4 regions of the Alteromonas stellipolaris genome follow, and region 2 is predicted to be linked to each of the others. Evidence: predicted binding sites of a transcription regulator. Region 2 holds the regulator's gene; each other region holds the start of a gene.
What was found. The regulator FNR, encoded in region 2, switches genes on or off when oxygen is low (the NO sensors DNR and NnrR bind a similar motif). The targets are predictions, from matches to a motif close to TTGATCTAGATCAA.
Positions count from the first base shown of each region.

Region 1: AVL57_RS18505 (cytochrome ubiquinol oxidase subunit I) is a predicted target of FNR. The motif match lies at 2,149-2,162, and genes of this name have one in related genera.
Region 3: AVL57_RS17505 (GbsR/MarR family transcriptional regulator) is a predicted target of FNR. The motif match lies at 2,024-2,037, and genes of this name have one in related genera.
Region 4: AVL57_RS00135 (OmpW family outer membrane protein) is a predicted target of FNR. The motif match lies at 1,437-1,450, and genes of this name have one in related genera.

Region 1 is NZ_CP013926.1:4,382,992-4,386,147, forward strand. Features, by position in the region: gene cydB (cytochrome d ubiquinol oxidase subunit II) at 1-366, opposite strand, end outside; gene AVL57_RS18505 (cytochrome ubiquinol oxidase subunit I) at 363-1,943, opposite strand; gene AVL57_RS18510 (Tll0287-like domain-containing protein) at 2,422-3,060, opposite strand.
Region 2 is NZ_CP013926.1:1,286,863-1,290,018, reverse strand. Features, by position in the region: gene uspE (universal stress protein UspE) at 1-868, opposite strand, end outside; gene fnr (fumarate/nitrate reduction transcriptional regulator Fnr) at 966-1,706, opposite strand; gene AVL57_RS05245 (sulfite exporter TauE/SafE family protein) at 1,756-2,415, opposite strand; gene ccoS (cbb3-type cytochrome oxidase assembly protein CcoS) at 2,402-2,617, opposite strand; gene AVL57_RS05235 (heavy metal translocating P-type ATPase) at 2,619-3,156, opposite strand, start outside.
Region 3 is NZ_CP013926.1:4,142,625-4,145,780, reverse strand. Features, by position in the region: gene AVL57_RS17515 (cytochrome d ubiquinol oxidase subunit II) at 1-34, opposite strand, end outside; gene AVL57_RS17510 (cytochrome ubiquinol oxidase subunit I) at 44-1,405, opposite strand; gene AVL57_RS17505 (GbsR/MarR family transcriptional regulator) at 1,417-1,974, opposite strand; gene AVL57_RS17500 (energy transducer TonB) at 2,347-3,156, shown strand, end outside.
Region 4 is NZ_CP013926.1:27,928-31,083, reverse strand. Features, by position in the region: gene aroE (shikimate dehydrogenase) at 1-91, opposite strand, end outside; gene AVL57_RS00140 (group II truncated hemoglobin) at 117-548, shown strand; gene AVL57_RS00135 (OmpW family outer membrane protein) at 649-1,323, opposite strand; gene hemF (oxygen-dependent coproporphyrinogen oxidase) at 1,489-2,433, opposite strand; gene tsaC (L-threonylcarbamoyladenylate synthase type 1 TsaC) at 2,430-3,005, opposite strand; gene AVL57_RS00120 (DNA topoisomerase family protein) at 3,027-3,156, opposite strand, start outside.

The sequences.
Region 1 (3,156 bases), 1.6 Mb from region 2:
AGCCCAATCCCATGCTTTTCGCCACTGCGAATTCGGCAACTTACTGCGATAATCAAACCCAATTGGGCGCATCCACAGTGCAATTAGCGTTAGCGCTAGGGCTAAATAGAAGCCAGAGAAGGCGGTAGCATAGATCATCGGCCACGCGGCAAAAATGGCACCACCTGCCGTGATGAACCACACTTGGTTTCCATCCCAATGCGGCCCAATAGTATTAATCATTACGCGACGTTCTTTGTCTGTTTTACCAATTATGGTCAGTAGTGAACCTACGCCTAAATCGAACCCATCCGTTACCGCGAAACCAATGAGCAGAACACCGATAAGGCACCACCAGGCTACGCGAAGAAATTCATAATCAATCATGCGTTTGCTCCTTTAGCATCAAAGTCGATAAGGTCATCGTCTTCATTCGTCGTGTGATCTTCAGGAGGCACTGGCCCTTTTTTGGCGAATTTTTTCATTAAGTAAAAGGCCACAATGAACATCACTGTGTAAAACGCTGAATACGCAACTAACGTGGTGACAATGTCTGAGATAGACAGATTAGATGTTGATGCATGCACTGGCAGAATCTCTGCAATAGACCAAGGCTGGCGACCAAATTCAGCCACAAACCAACCGGCTTCACACGCAACCCAAGGTAGCGGCAAGCTATACAATGACGCTTTCAACAACCAGCGAGGCTGGGTTATTTTATGTCTAGTACTGTAATAGAAGGCAGCTAAGAACACGGCTAACATAATAAAGCCTGATGCCACCATTAAGCGGAAACTCCAAAATAAAGGGGCAACTTTAGGAATACTGTAATCTACCGCTTTTTGTAAGGCCGCTTCCGAAGGCTGTGTAACATCATCCGTAAATGGCTCTAACAGCATGGCATAGCCCATATTATCTTTGTGTGCTTCAAACAGCGCGCGTTCGTCTGATGAAGCGGTTCCATCTCGAACACTATCTAGCAACGCGTACGCTTTGATACCATCAAGGATACGTAAACGATTCTCAGCTTTGATATCTTTTAAGCCTTTAACTTCCTCGGTAAGTGAACGAGTAGCAATAATGCCCATCGCCCAAGGAATTTGAAGTGCGTATTCGGTTTCTTCTTTTTCATCGTTGGGAATACCGAATACGGTAAAAGGCGCAGGTGCTGGATGAGTGTCATACTCCGCTTCAACAGCAGCCAATTTTACTTTTTGCACTTCACCTAATTCGTAACCACTTTCATCACCAAGCACAATAACTGACAAGGTAGCGGCTAGGCCGAAGCTAGCAGCAATAGCGAAAGACCGACGGGCAAATGCGATATGCTTGTGGTTAAGTAGGTAATAACTAGAAATAGCCAATACAAACATAGCACCGGTTACATAGCCGGCTGAAACGGTATGCACAAACTTAACTTGCGCTACAGGGTTAAATATAACCTCAGCAAAGCTTGTCATTTCCATGCGCATGGCTTCAAAGTTAAATTCTGCGCCTACGGGATATTGCATCCAACCATTCGCAATGAGTATCCATAGTGCTGAGAAATTAGAACCAATAGCCACTAACCATGTGGTCATTAAATGTCTTCCCTTCGACATTTTGTCCCAGCCAAAGAAAAATAACCCAACGAAGGTTGATTCTAGGAAGAACGCCATCAAACCTTCAATAGCCAGCGGCGCCCCAAAAATGTCCCCAACATAGTGAGAATAGTACGACCAATTCATCCCGAACTGGAACTCCATAGTGAGGCCGGTAGCCACACCAATGGCGAAATTAATACCAAACAACTTTCCCCAAAACTGAGTCATCTGTTTGTAAATTTCTTTGCCTGTCATCACATAAACGGATTCCATAATGGCAAGCATGAAACTCAACCCTAAGGTTAAGGGCACAAATATAAAGTGGAACATTGCAGTTAGCGCAAATTGCCACCGCGATAGTTCGACTAACGTATCGCTCATGGGTTTTCTCCCTAGTTAAAAACAGTACGGCAAGCCGCTAAAAATTCTATTTAAATCAACAACCTTAATTAAAAGTCCGCACCGTAAGACTTATACTTCTGTATGAGGTTTAGCAAGCTTTGCGCCACCTAAGGCACCACTACACCTAACCTCTGATTTTCCCTACTGTGCGGCGCAATTATTCCATTAAGTCGAATCAGCCGCGTTGATCCATCTCAAACAAGATGAGAGGAAAATATGCCAAAAATGACAATTAGCGCCATTTTTGACATAAAAGTTAAATTAAATGATAGGTGGAGAACAGAGCGTGGGCCTTTGTAAAAAACACTGCTAAAAAACAAGAGAGGAAAGACAATAGAAGAAAGTGAAAATGATAGGAGTTAGGGAATAAGCGGTAGGAAATAGGGGATAGGGAACAGGAGATAAAAAGATACAACGGATGGCGATAGAGACCCGTTGCACCTTCTTAAAATAAAAGCTATTCGGCTGAATAGGTAAGCGTGAAAGCACCTCTTAAACTGCCAGGAGTAAAGCCCGTTGCGGTATCTTCTGGGTATTTTTCTTTAATGATATCAATGACAGCAGGTGCCACATTGTTACCATGGCACGCCGTACACACTTGCCCTGTAACAATCGCTGACATATAGCGAAATTCGCCCGTTTCCTCATTCCACTGCGATGCTTCTAGCGGCATAGACAATTGCTTAGATAAGGCGTTTGCAAACTCATGCAATTGGGTTTCCTCCCACGCATCAGGTTTGTTGCCTTGATTACGTACACGAAGTGCTGTGCGCCCTACCGTCCAACCATCCTTCTTGAGCGCTTCTGCAATAGGCCCAGCAGCCACATAGCACTCCTCTACCCCGGCTTCTAAACCACCTTTTGAAATGGCTTGTTTAAGCCTAGCTTTTAGCGCACCACCTAATGCTTTGGCGTTACTACGTGCTTGGTTTAGCTTATCTTCGGGGCCTGCCAGGGTGGTTTCAGTTGCGTGTTGTGTCGCTATGCTGTCTTGCGGCTGCGGCATTTCAGCCGCTAGCGCGGTTGATAGTACGATTAATAGTGAAGCCGATAAAAAGAATCCACTTATTACAACAGCCGTTAATCTCATTTTCATATTCTTTTCCTCAATGGGGAGCATTACCTACCAACATACGTACAAGGCGCGTGCCAATGTGATACCTTAAACCTAGATTAGTTATCTTTCGGGTAT
Region 2 (3,156 bases):
CCAGTTCATCTATAACATGTTCAGCAGTGTTACCTATAAGGGCCGCAGAAATACCTACTCGACCAACCGTACCTATGATCACAAGTTCTGCATCTATATCTTTGGCTATTCTTGGAATGACTTTTTCAGGTAGGCCTTCTTTAACGTAACAGCGCTCGCTATCAATAGCATACTTTTCGCTGTGTTTGTTCATCTCAAGTTCGTGATGGTGCTTTACGGCGTTGTTGTACGTATCGGGGTCGAATTCAGGAACTTCAATCGCGATGTTAAGCGGTGTAGCAGGATAGCTGTTAACCAGATTTACGTTGCCACTGAGTAGCGCGGCATAATCGTTAGCAATAACGGTGATTTTGTCGTTAAGTAGCGCATGTTCGTCGTCTTCACTACCTACATTTACCGCGGCAATAATTTCACCATTGTCAGGCCATTCATGATCTTTAACTAATAATACGGGGGAGGGGCACTTTCTAAGTAGGTGCCAGTCTGTTGGAGTGAAAATAACAGAAGCTAAATCGTCATGGCGTTTGGTTGCTTTAACAACCAAGTCTATATTGTTATCTATTACGTAATGCACGACAGCTTCAAAGGCGCGGTTGTTCCATTCAACAACAATATCGGTTTTTTCAAACCCTAAATCACTAAGGGTTTTACGTAACCAACCCGCATGTTCTTTGGTAACCGCATCGCGCATTGCTTCGCGATCATCAGGGCTGAGCATGGTAGTCATATCATAAGATAAATCGTAAACCACCAGCATAGCGGTGACAGAAGCCCCTGTCTTTTTGGCAAGTTCGTATGCACGGCTAAGCGCAGGTTGAGTATCACTATCGGCTTCAATGACCGCTAAAATACGTTCATACTTAATCATAACCCCTCCAAACATTTTTAGAATTTTGGTTGCTACAATTTAAGTGTAATACCTATTTGCTATTACGTAACTTGTTTTAGATCAAAAGCTTTAAAGATTAGCTATTACAGGCAATATTAGGTGCAACCACAGACGTTAAACGTTGCGACATCTCATCAAAATCTAAAATAGTAATGAGTTTACCGTCCACCTGAATAATATTTTCTTTTTGAAAACGGCTTAGTAGGCGGCTAATGGTTTCAATAGTTAAACCAAGGTAGTTTCCAATTTCATTTCGCGTCATCGTAAGGTGAAATTCTTTGTTTGAAAATCCACGCTCTTCGAAACGTTGAGAAAGCTGTGAGAGGAAATACAATAAACGTTCTTCTGCTGAGCGCTTGTTAAGCAACATCATGAGATCATGATCTTGTTTAATTTCTGCACTCATAAAACTCATTATTTGATGTCTTAACTTGGGGAATTGAACTGACATCTCATCTAACGTTTCGTAGGGCAATTCGCACACCATCGCAGTTTCTAATGCCTGAGCATAACTTTGATGCTTGTTTTCCCGTAAGGCGTCAAAGCCGATAATATCGCCAGGAAAGTGAAAACCTGTAATCTGCTCTTCACCATCTGAATTGGTGACGAAAGACTTAAAAGAGCCTGTGCGGACTGCGTAAAGAGAGTTAAATGTATCTCCTGACTTTACCAGTAAGTCGCTCTTGTGGAGAGGTTTCTTTCGCTCAATAATATCATCTAAAGATTCAATTTCAGTCTTGTTTAGCGCAACGGGCAAACACAAATGGCTGAAACTGCAATTTTGACAATGAATTGAGAATTGGCTTCCTTTGCTCATAGGTTCAAACTATAAATAGTGTCGACTTACTATAATCTTACTCTTTTGTTTATGAAATTGCTGCATAAATTAAAAAGAGCGCGTAAATAGCCAATATTCCTGAAAAGCATTGCCTTACCACGTGGTGCCTAAAACCGGCTATAAGGTACTGACTACCCGCGCTTGCTGCTAGCAAGGTGGGCAGGGTACCTAATCCAAAAAATAGCATAATAGCTGCGCCATCAACGGCCGAACCTGAAGCTAACGACCATGTCAGTGTTGAATAAACTAATCCGCAGGGAAGCCAGCCCCATATAAAACCGTAAGGCAGCGCATAGGCTGGACTTTTGAACGGAAGAAAGCGTTTAGATAGGGGCTGAATGGCTTTAAATAATCCGCGTCCCATTGCTTCAATGTAATTTATGCCCTGCCACCACTTACCCAAGTAACAGGCTAAAAGCAGCAGCATAATGCCACTAATCAAAGACAAAACAGGTTTAGCGATAGGTACAAATTCGGTGGCCATTTGGCCAACAGCGCCTGTAATAGCGCCGGCTAGGGTGTAGCTGATTATACGACCAAAATTATAAGCAAGAGTGTAAGGCAAAGCGGCTTCATTACTTGGTGTTACTGTACGAAGTGCAGCAACAATGCCGCCGCACATGCCTACGCAATGCACACCGCCCGCAATACCAATGAAAAAGGCAGAGAATATATTAATCTCTGTCATCAGTTTCTTTGCGTTGTTGCAACTGCTTACGTTGCTCGGCTAGTTTCTTTTCATCACCTGACAAATCATCATCAAACAAAATGCTATAGCCCTGTCGGTCGAGATCTTCAAACTGGTTAGTTTTCACTGCCCAGAAAAAGATAACCAGCGCCAACGCAACAATGATGATAGCGATGGGAATTAATACGTAAATGATGCTCATATTATTTACTTAATAACCTAGTTGAATTGGTGACCACAATAATACTACTGAGCGACATGCCAACCACGGCCATCCAGGGAGAGAGTAACCCCGATACCGCAAAGGGGAGAATAATAATATTGTAACCTACCGACCATGCGATGTTTTGCTGAATTTTACGCTTTGCTTGTTGGGCCACTAAAAATAAGGTGGGTACCGACAGCAGGCTGTCTCCTAGCAAAATAACATCGGCAGCTGTTTTCGCTACATCGGTGGCATTTCCTACGGCAACTGCCACATCAGCGCTAGCAAGAACAGGGGCATCATTTATACCGTCGCCCATCATCATGACTTTGCGACCTTGCTTTTGCAAAGTATGCACTTGAGAATACTTTTGCTCTGGCGACAAGCCACCTTTTGCTATGTTAATCGGTAAGCCTGCAGTAAGTGTATCAACGTTTGTCTGAGTATCGCCACTTAGTACCACGAGTTGATGTTCATCCAATGCGGTGAGCGTGGCTAAGGCATCTTGACGCAAACTATCATTTACGCAGAACGCG
Region 3 (3,156 bases), 1.8 Mb from region 2:
CCAAGGTTTCTGCTGATACATTTTCAAATAACATAGCGGCTCCTTAAGTGTTCGCCGGCGACATTTTGCTGGCTTTGGCCATTTCACGCTCTTCTGTAGAAATTTCTTCAATTTCAACAGCGCGGCGACACATCAGCATTAGCGTTCCCATATAAGCGAACAGCAAAATAGTATAAATCGTGGCGTACATAGTGAACGAGAAAGCGATATTCGCAGGAGGCAGTGTTGTTACCGCTTCTTGTGTACGTAAAACACCACTAACCAGATAAGGTTGCCTTCCAATTTCAGTCACATACCAGCCGGCTAAGGTTGCAATCCAGCCGCTGAATGCCATGCCAGCGAATACACGCTTAAGCCAAAGCGGGAAAGACTTCCCTCTAAGCAAGTAGCTACTACCTAGCCATGAAACCGCCAACATTAAAAAGCCCATGCCTACCATCACCCGAAACCCGAAGAACACAGGTGCTACTGGGGGATGTTCGCCTTTAAAGTCGTTCAGGCCTTGAATTTTGCCATCCATTTTATGGGTTAAAATTAGACTGGCGCCGTTGGGTACTGGTATTTCAAAGTGATTTTCTCTGCTTTCTTCATCCGGAATGGCAAACAGCAGTAAGGGCGCGCCTTCAGTGGTATCCCAAAGGCCTTCCATTGCGGCAACTTTCTGCGGTTGATGCTCGAGGGTATTTAACCCATGCATATCGCCTGCAAAAATCTGCAAAGGAATAAGCACTGCAGCGGTATAGGTGGCGGTTTTAAGGGCAAGCTTTGGCGCAAGCTTGTCATCGCCTTTCAGCATACGGTAGGCCGATAAGCCGGCTATTAAAAAGCTGGCCGTCAGTCCCGAGGCTAACATCATGTGCACAAAGCGATAAGGAAACGAAGGATTAAATATAATTTCGCTCCAATCTACGGCATACACAACGCCGTCGATAATTTCATGCCCTTGCGGCGTTTGCATCCAGCTGTTAAGCGCCAGAATCCAAAAGGCTGACATGGTAGTGCCCACCGCCACAATCAATGTTGAAAGGGTGTGCAACCAATTAGGTACCCGACGAATACCAAACAACATAATACCTAGGAACGTGGCTTCTAAGAAAAACGCAGTAAGAACTTCGTAACCTAGTAGTGGGCCCGCCACATTACCCACCCGCTCCATAAAGCCGGGCCAGTTAGTACCAAATTGGAAAGACATGGTCACGCCACTTACCACACCAAGTGCAAAGCTAAGTGCGAATACGCGCACCCAGAAGCGGTACATCCGCATCCATACTGGGTGACCGGTTACATTTGAGCGAAACTTGAAGTAGAAAAGAAACCATCCCATTGCCATGGTGATAGTCGGAAACAGAATATGAAAACTAATATTTAATGCAAATTGTAAACGAGACAGCAAAAACGCATCCACAGATAGTCTCCTTAATTAACGGAATTTTTTCCCGGTAGAATTTTGTCTTTCAGTTCTAACATACGGCCAACACCCGAGCCGAGTTTCATCAAGGTGTTAAGTTTATCTGGCCCTAGGTTTTGAAGCTCTTGTGACCACGCGGTTACCGACTCTAATAAATCGTGAATTTCATTCAGCTTATCTTGCGCATTGGCTTCAGTTTTGTTGGCGGGAGTATCTAGTAATAAATCCCGCAATAAACTCATGGTGGGGTCTATTTCGCGCTTGCGGCGCTCTTCGAATACGCGGTTTGCAAGGGTCCAAATGTCTCCGCCTGCAATAAAGAACTCTTTTCGTTCACCAGGAACAAGATGCTGTTTTACCAAGCGCCACGACTGTAACTCCTTCAACCCCATGCTGGTGTTACCGCGAGATATATTTAGCGCGTCGGCAATTTCTTGCGCTGAGATGGGCTCATCAGCAAGTACAATAAGTGCCAAAATTTGGCCCACAGTGCGATTAAAGCCCCAACGACTGCCCATTTCACCGAAGTGCATAACCGCAGAAGTAATAAGTGGTGTCATTTTCATATCTATACCTGCTGAACTTTCAGAAATTACTGAAAGTTTATGCTGAAGTTTGATTGAGATCAACAAATATCAGATGAAAATTATGTTAGGAGGAGTACGAAAACATTTAAATGAGCAGTCGAATCTTATATATGTGATATGAGAGCTCAGTGGTTTTTTATCGGGTTAATTGCTTACGGCAAAAAGTGCAACGCAAGAGAGCGTGGCGACACTATCTTAATAAGCGTAAAATTCAGCAAGAATTAAGTCTTAAATTTATGCTTCGATATGTTGTTAAATTTAATAAATAGATGCTATAAAAAACCTTAAATGGAATAGAAAACGCGATGTTGAGGCCTATTGCTTTTACACGCTAAAAATTAGGGATTAATTTTGAAGATATTTTCTGCGTTATTATGCGTGTCATTGATAATGTTAAGCGCTTCCTCTTTTGGCAACAGCAAAGAAGTTAAAGCCGCCAAGATAATAAAAAATGCTAATAAAGTGGAAGATGCCTTCACTTCTCGCGGTGGCATGGAAGGTTGGACAAGAGTTTCATATATAATAGATAAAGACGGAACAACGAAAGATATCGTTGTTTTTGATTATTCAGGTAAAGACAGGTATGTAACAAAAGCCACTAAACTAGTTAAAAACCTACAATATTCCCCTGCATTAATTAACGATAAACCAGTAACAAGTGCTCAAATTTTGTTTGTTAAACACACATACTCAGAGGCTGGTCATAGTGAAGGCAGCGTCACACCTGCCTTTGCAAAAGAATACCAAGCTATAATAGACGCACTTACTAGCCCTTCCGCTAATATGCCTAGCATAAAAATATCCATAGACGAATTGGTAGAAGATCATACTAAAAATTTAAACGAACATGCTTTAGCGGCATGGTTAAAATCTATCTATTATTATAAAAATGAAGATTTTTTAGAATATATGCGCCAATCTCAAATTACGGTAGATTTATACGAATACCTACCTATAGCGATATTGGCTAAGTCTACGGTTAATCTTTTTCAGTCACAGCTTTACTACGGTAATTTCAAAGGTGCCTCTGAAACCCTTGCGCGTATGGGAAGCGTTGATGGCCTCAATTTATCTCAACAAACCCATCAACAATTTGCCGACGCGCTTAAGGCTTCTAAGGCGACTGAATCATCAAATGTTACTAAAGGTCAGCTCAGTAGT
Region 4 (3,156 bases), 1.3 Mb from region 2:
TTTGCTCGCCACATTGCTTAGCGAACATTTCATGAATAGTTGGTGATAGACTCTGAACAATAGGGTTACCGAAAACGGCAAACTTTTTCATTGGATTATTAATAAGGCTGTCTGTCATGGGAATGTCTAACTTCTTTAAATCGATACGAAAGGAAAAACCTGCTGTGTCAGAGACTACACCATATTACCGTATAGGTGGAGAAGATAAGGTACGCCTTTTGGCAAACCGCTTTTATGATGTTATGCGTGATGATCCTATTGCGAAGGAGCTTTACGCCATTCATCCTCAGCCAACAGATAGAATTAGAGAAGTGTTTTTTCTTTATTTAAGTTTGTGGTTAGGCGGACCTGACACCTATCAGCAACAATATGGTCACCCAAGGTTACGTTCACGGCATCTTTCTTTTAGTGTTACACCTGAATTAAAAGACCAGTGGATGTATTGTATGCGCAAAGCCATGCACGAGACTGTTGATGACCTCCCCCTCGCACAGCAACTTCTTAATGCACTCGATCAACTTGCCGAGCATATGATTAATAGTAAATAAAAAAGCGCTCCGTAAAACACGGAACGCTTTAGATTACGATATAAGGTTTTACGCCTTGCTAAGCTGCTTATTTAAGGCAACTTACCTTATTAAACGAACCTTAGAATGTGTAACCTACTGACAAGGTATAAACCCAAGGGTCGATGTCAATATCGTTTACGCTACCTTCTGCACCACCTACGGTAAATGACGCCTCGGTATTAATATCGATGTAACGTACTGACGCATTTACATGCCACTCTTTATCTATTTGATAATCCATCCCTACTTGTGCAGAAATGCCTACAGAGTTATCTAAAGATAAATCATCAAGCCCTGCTTCCTTATTTGCAGCAGTAAATGATTCATCAAAGATAAAGGTATAGTTTAAACCCGCACCAATATATGGCTGAAACGCTGAGTTTGCGTCGTTGAAGTAGTAGTTAACGGTAATAGTAGGGGGTAAGTGCGTGACCTCTCCCAATGTGTTACCTGTACCTAGTGGATCGCTTACCGAAAAATTCACGTCGTGAGTAAACGGTGTTGCGGCCAATAATTCAACATTGATATTGTCGGTAATGAAATAGGCAACGTTTAATCCCAACTGGGTATCGTTATCGATAGTCAGTGCTACACCTAAATCGCTACCACCTGCAATGATGTTTGAGGTTGACTCGTCGGGCGCTACTGTTGTTAATCCGCCACGAACTAACCAGTCACCCTTTTCATGAGCTGAAGCAAAAGGGGCGGCAAGCGCTAAAGAAATACATATGGCTGAAAGTGTGTGTGTACGCATTGTGTGTCTCTCATGTGTTTAATGATAATGACGACACTGTATACGTTTAAAAAGAAAATCCTTTGATCCAGCGCAAGGTGCAATATCTCTATATACCTTGGTAATGAGGGAATTTGATGTGGATCAAAGGAATTGCACCACAGGGTATTCCCATGGTGCAAAATATTACCAGTTTGTAGGCTGAAGCCAGTCGGTTAGCTTTGCTTCTGCGCTCCCCGGCGCCGGAGTATAGCAATACTCCCATCGGGCAAGTGGTGGCATAGACATTAAGATTGATTCAGTTCTGCCTCCAGTTTGTAATCCAAACAAGGTGCCTCTATCGAATACTAAGTTAAACTCTACATAGCGACCACGGCGATATAGCTGAAAGTCACGCTCTCTTTCGCCGTACGACGTACTCTTGCGCTTTTCTACAATAGGTACATAAGCATCAACGAAACCATTTCCTACCGCCTGCATAAAGTTGAATGACGTTTCAAACCCCCAATCGTTTAAATCGTCAAAGAACAAGCCACCTACACCGCGGGTTTCATTTCGATGCTTTAAGAAGAAATAGTCATCACACCATTTCTTATATTTTCCATACACGTTTTCACCAAAGGGGGCGCATAATTTCTTAGCGGTATTGTGCCAATGTAGTACGTCGTCTTTAAAGGGGTAAAACGGGGTTAAATCGAACCCACCGCCAAACCACCAAATAGGTGCTTCACCTTCTTTTTCGGCGATAAAAAAGCGCACATTCGCATGAGATGTAGGAATATAAGGGTTATGTGGGTGAATAACCAACGAGACCCCCATGGCTTGAAAGTTTCTACCGGCCAGTTCTGGGCGGTTAGCCGTAGCTGACGCAGGCATTTGGCTACCAAACACGTGAGAAAAGTTCACCCCACCTTGCTCTATCACTGCACCGTTTTTGATAACACGAGAACGACCACCACCGCCTTCTTCGCGAACCCACGAATCTTCTTTGAACTGCCCTTTACCATCGGCGAGCTCAAGGGTTTGGCAAATGTTGTCCTGTAATGACAGTAAGTACGCTTTAACTTGTTCTATCACTTCAGCGGCGTCTTTACCGTCTAACTGTTGGTTTACGTGTTGGGGGTCAATCATGATCTTATTATCTCTCCGGTATCGCCGTCACGGATGGTACTGGGTTTAGCGTGGCCACCTACTTCCCCATCAACATAGAAAACACTATCACCAAATATATCGGTTGCTTCCTGCTGGGTTATTGCGGGTTGTTGGCCAGTTAGGTTGGCACTTGTAGATACCAGCGGCTTTCCTAGCTTTTCACATAAAGCTTTAACCACTGGGTGGTTACTTACTCGAACCGCTATTTTTTCATGCTTGCCGGTTAACCATAGTGGGGCCGACGCCGACTTAGGTAGCAACCAAGTATTTGGCCCAGGCCAACTGGACACAATTTCAGTACGTTTGTGCTGAAGTATGGCTTCATCATTTATATAGGGTAATAGCTGAGAATAGTTAGCAGCAATTAAGATTACCCCTTTTTCTATAGGGCGCTGCTTCAATGCTAAAAGCGACATTACAGCCGCTTCATTATCTGGGTCACAGCCTATGCCCATAACTGCTTCGGTAGGGTAAACCAATAGGTCACCATTTTTAAACGCGGTGACAATTGGATCGCTAGTGCCTATTTGCCCCTTGGTCGGGATACTCATTAATGCTTTTCTCTATAGGTGTTATTTATCGTCTTTTTTAAAGCCACACCCTGGCTGAGGGCAACAAATTTGGCCTTTCTTTTTTATCAGAACGGTCCAGCCACAATCGGGGCATGCTTCATTTACTGGCGTGAAATTTAGCACATAACGA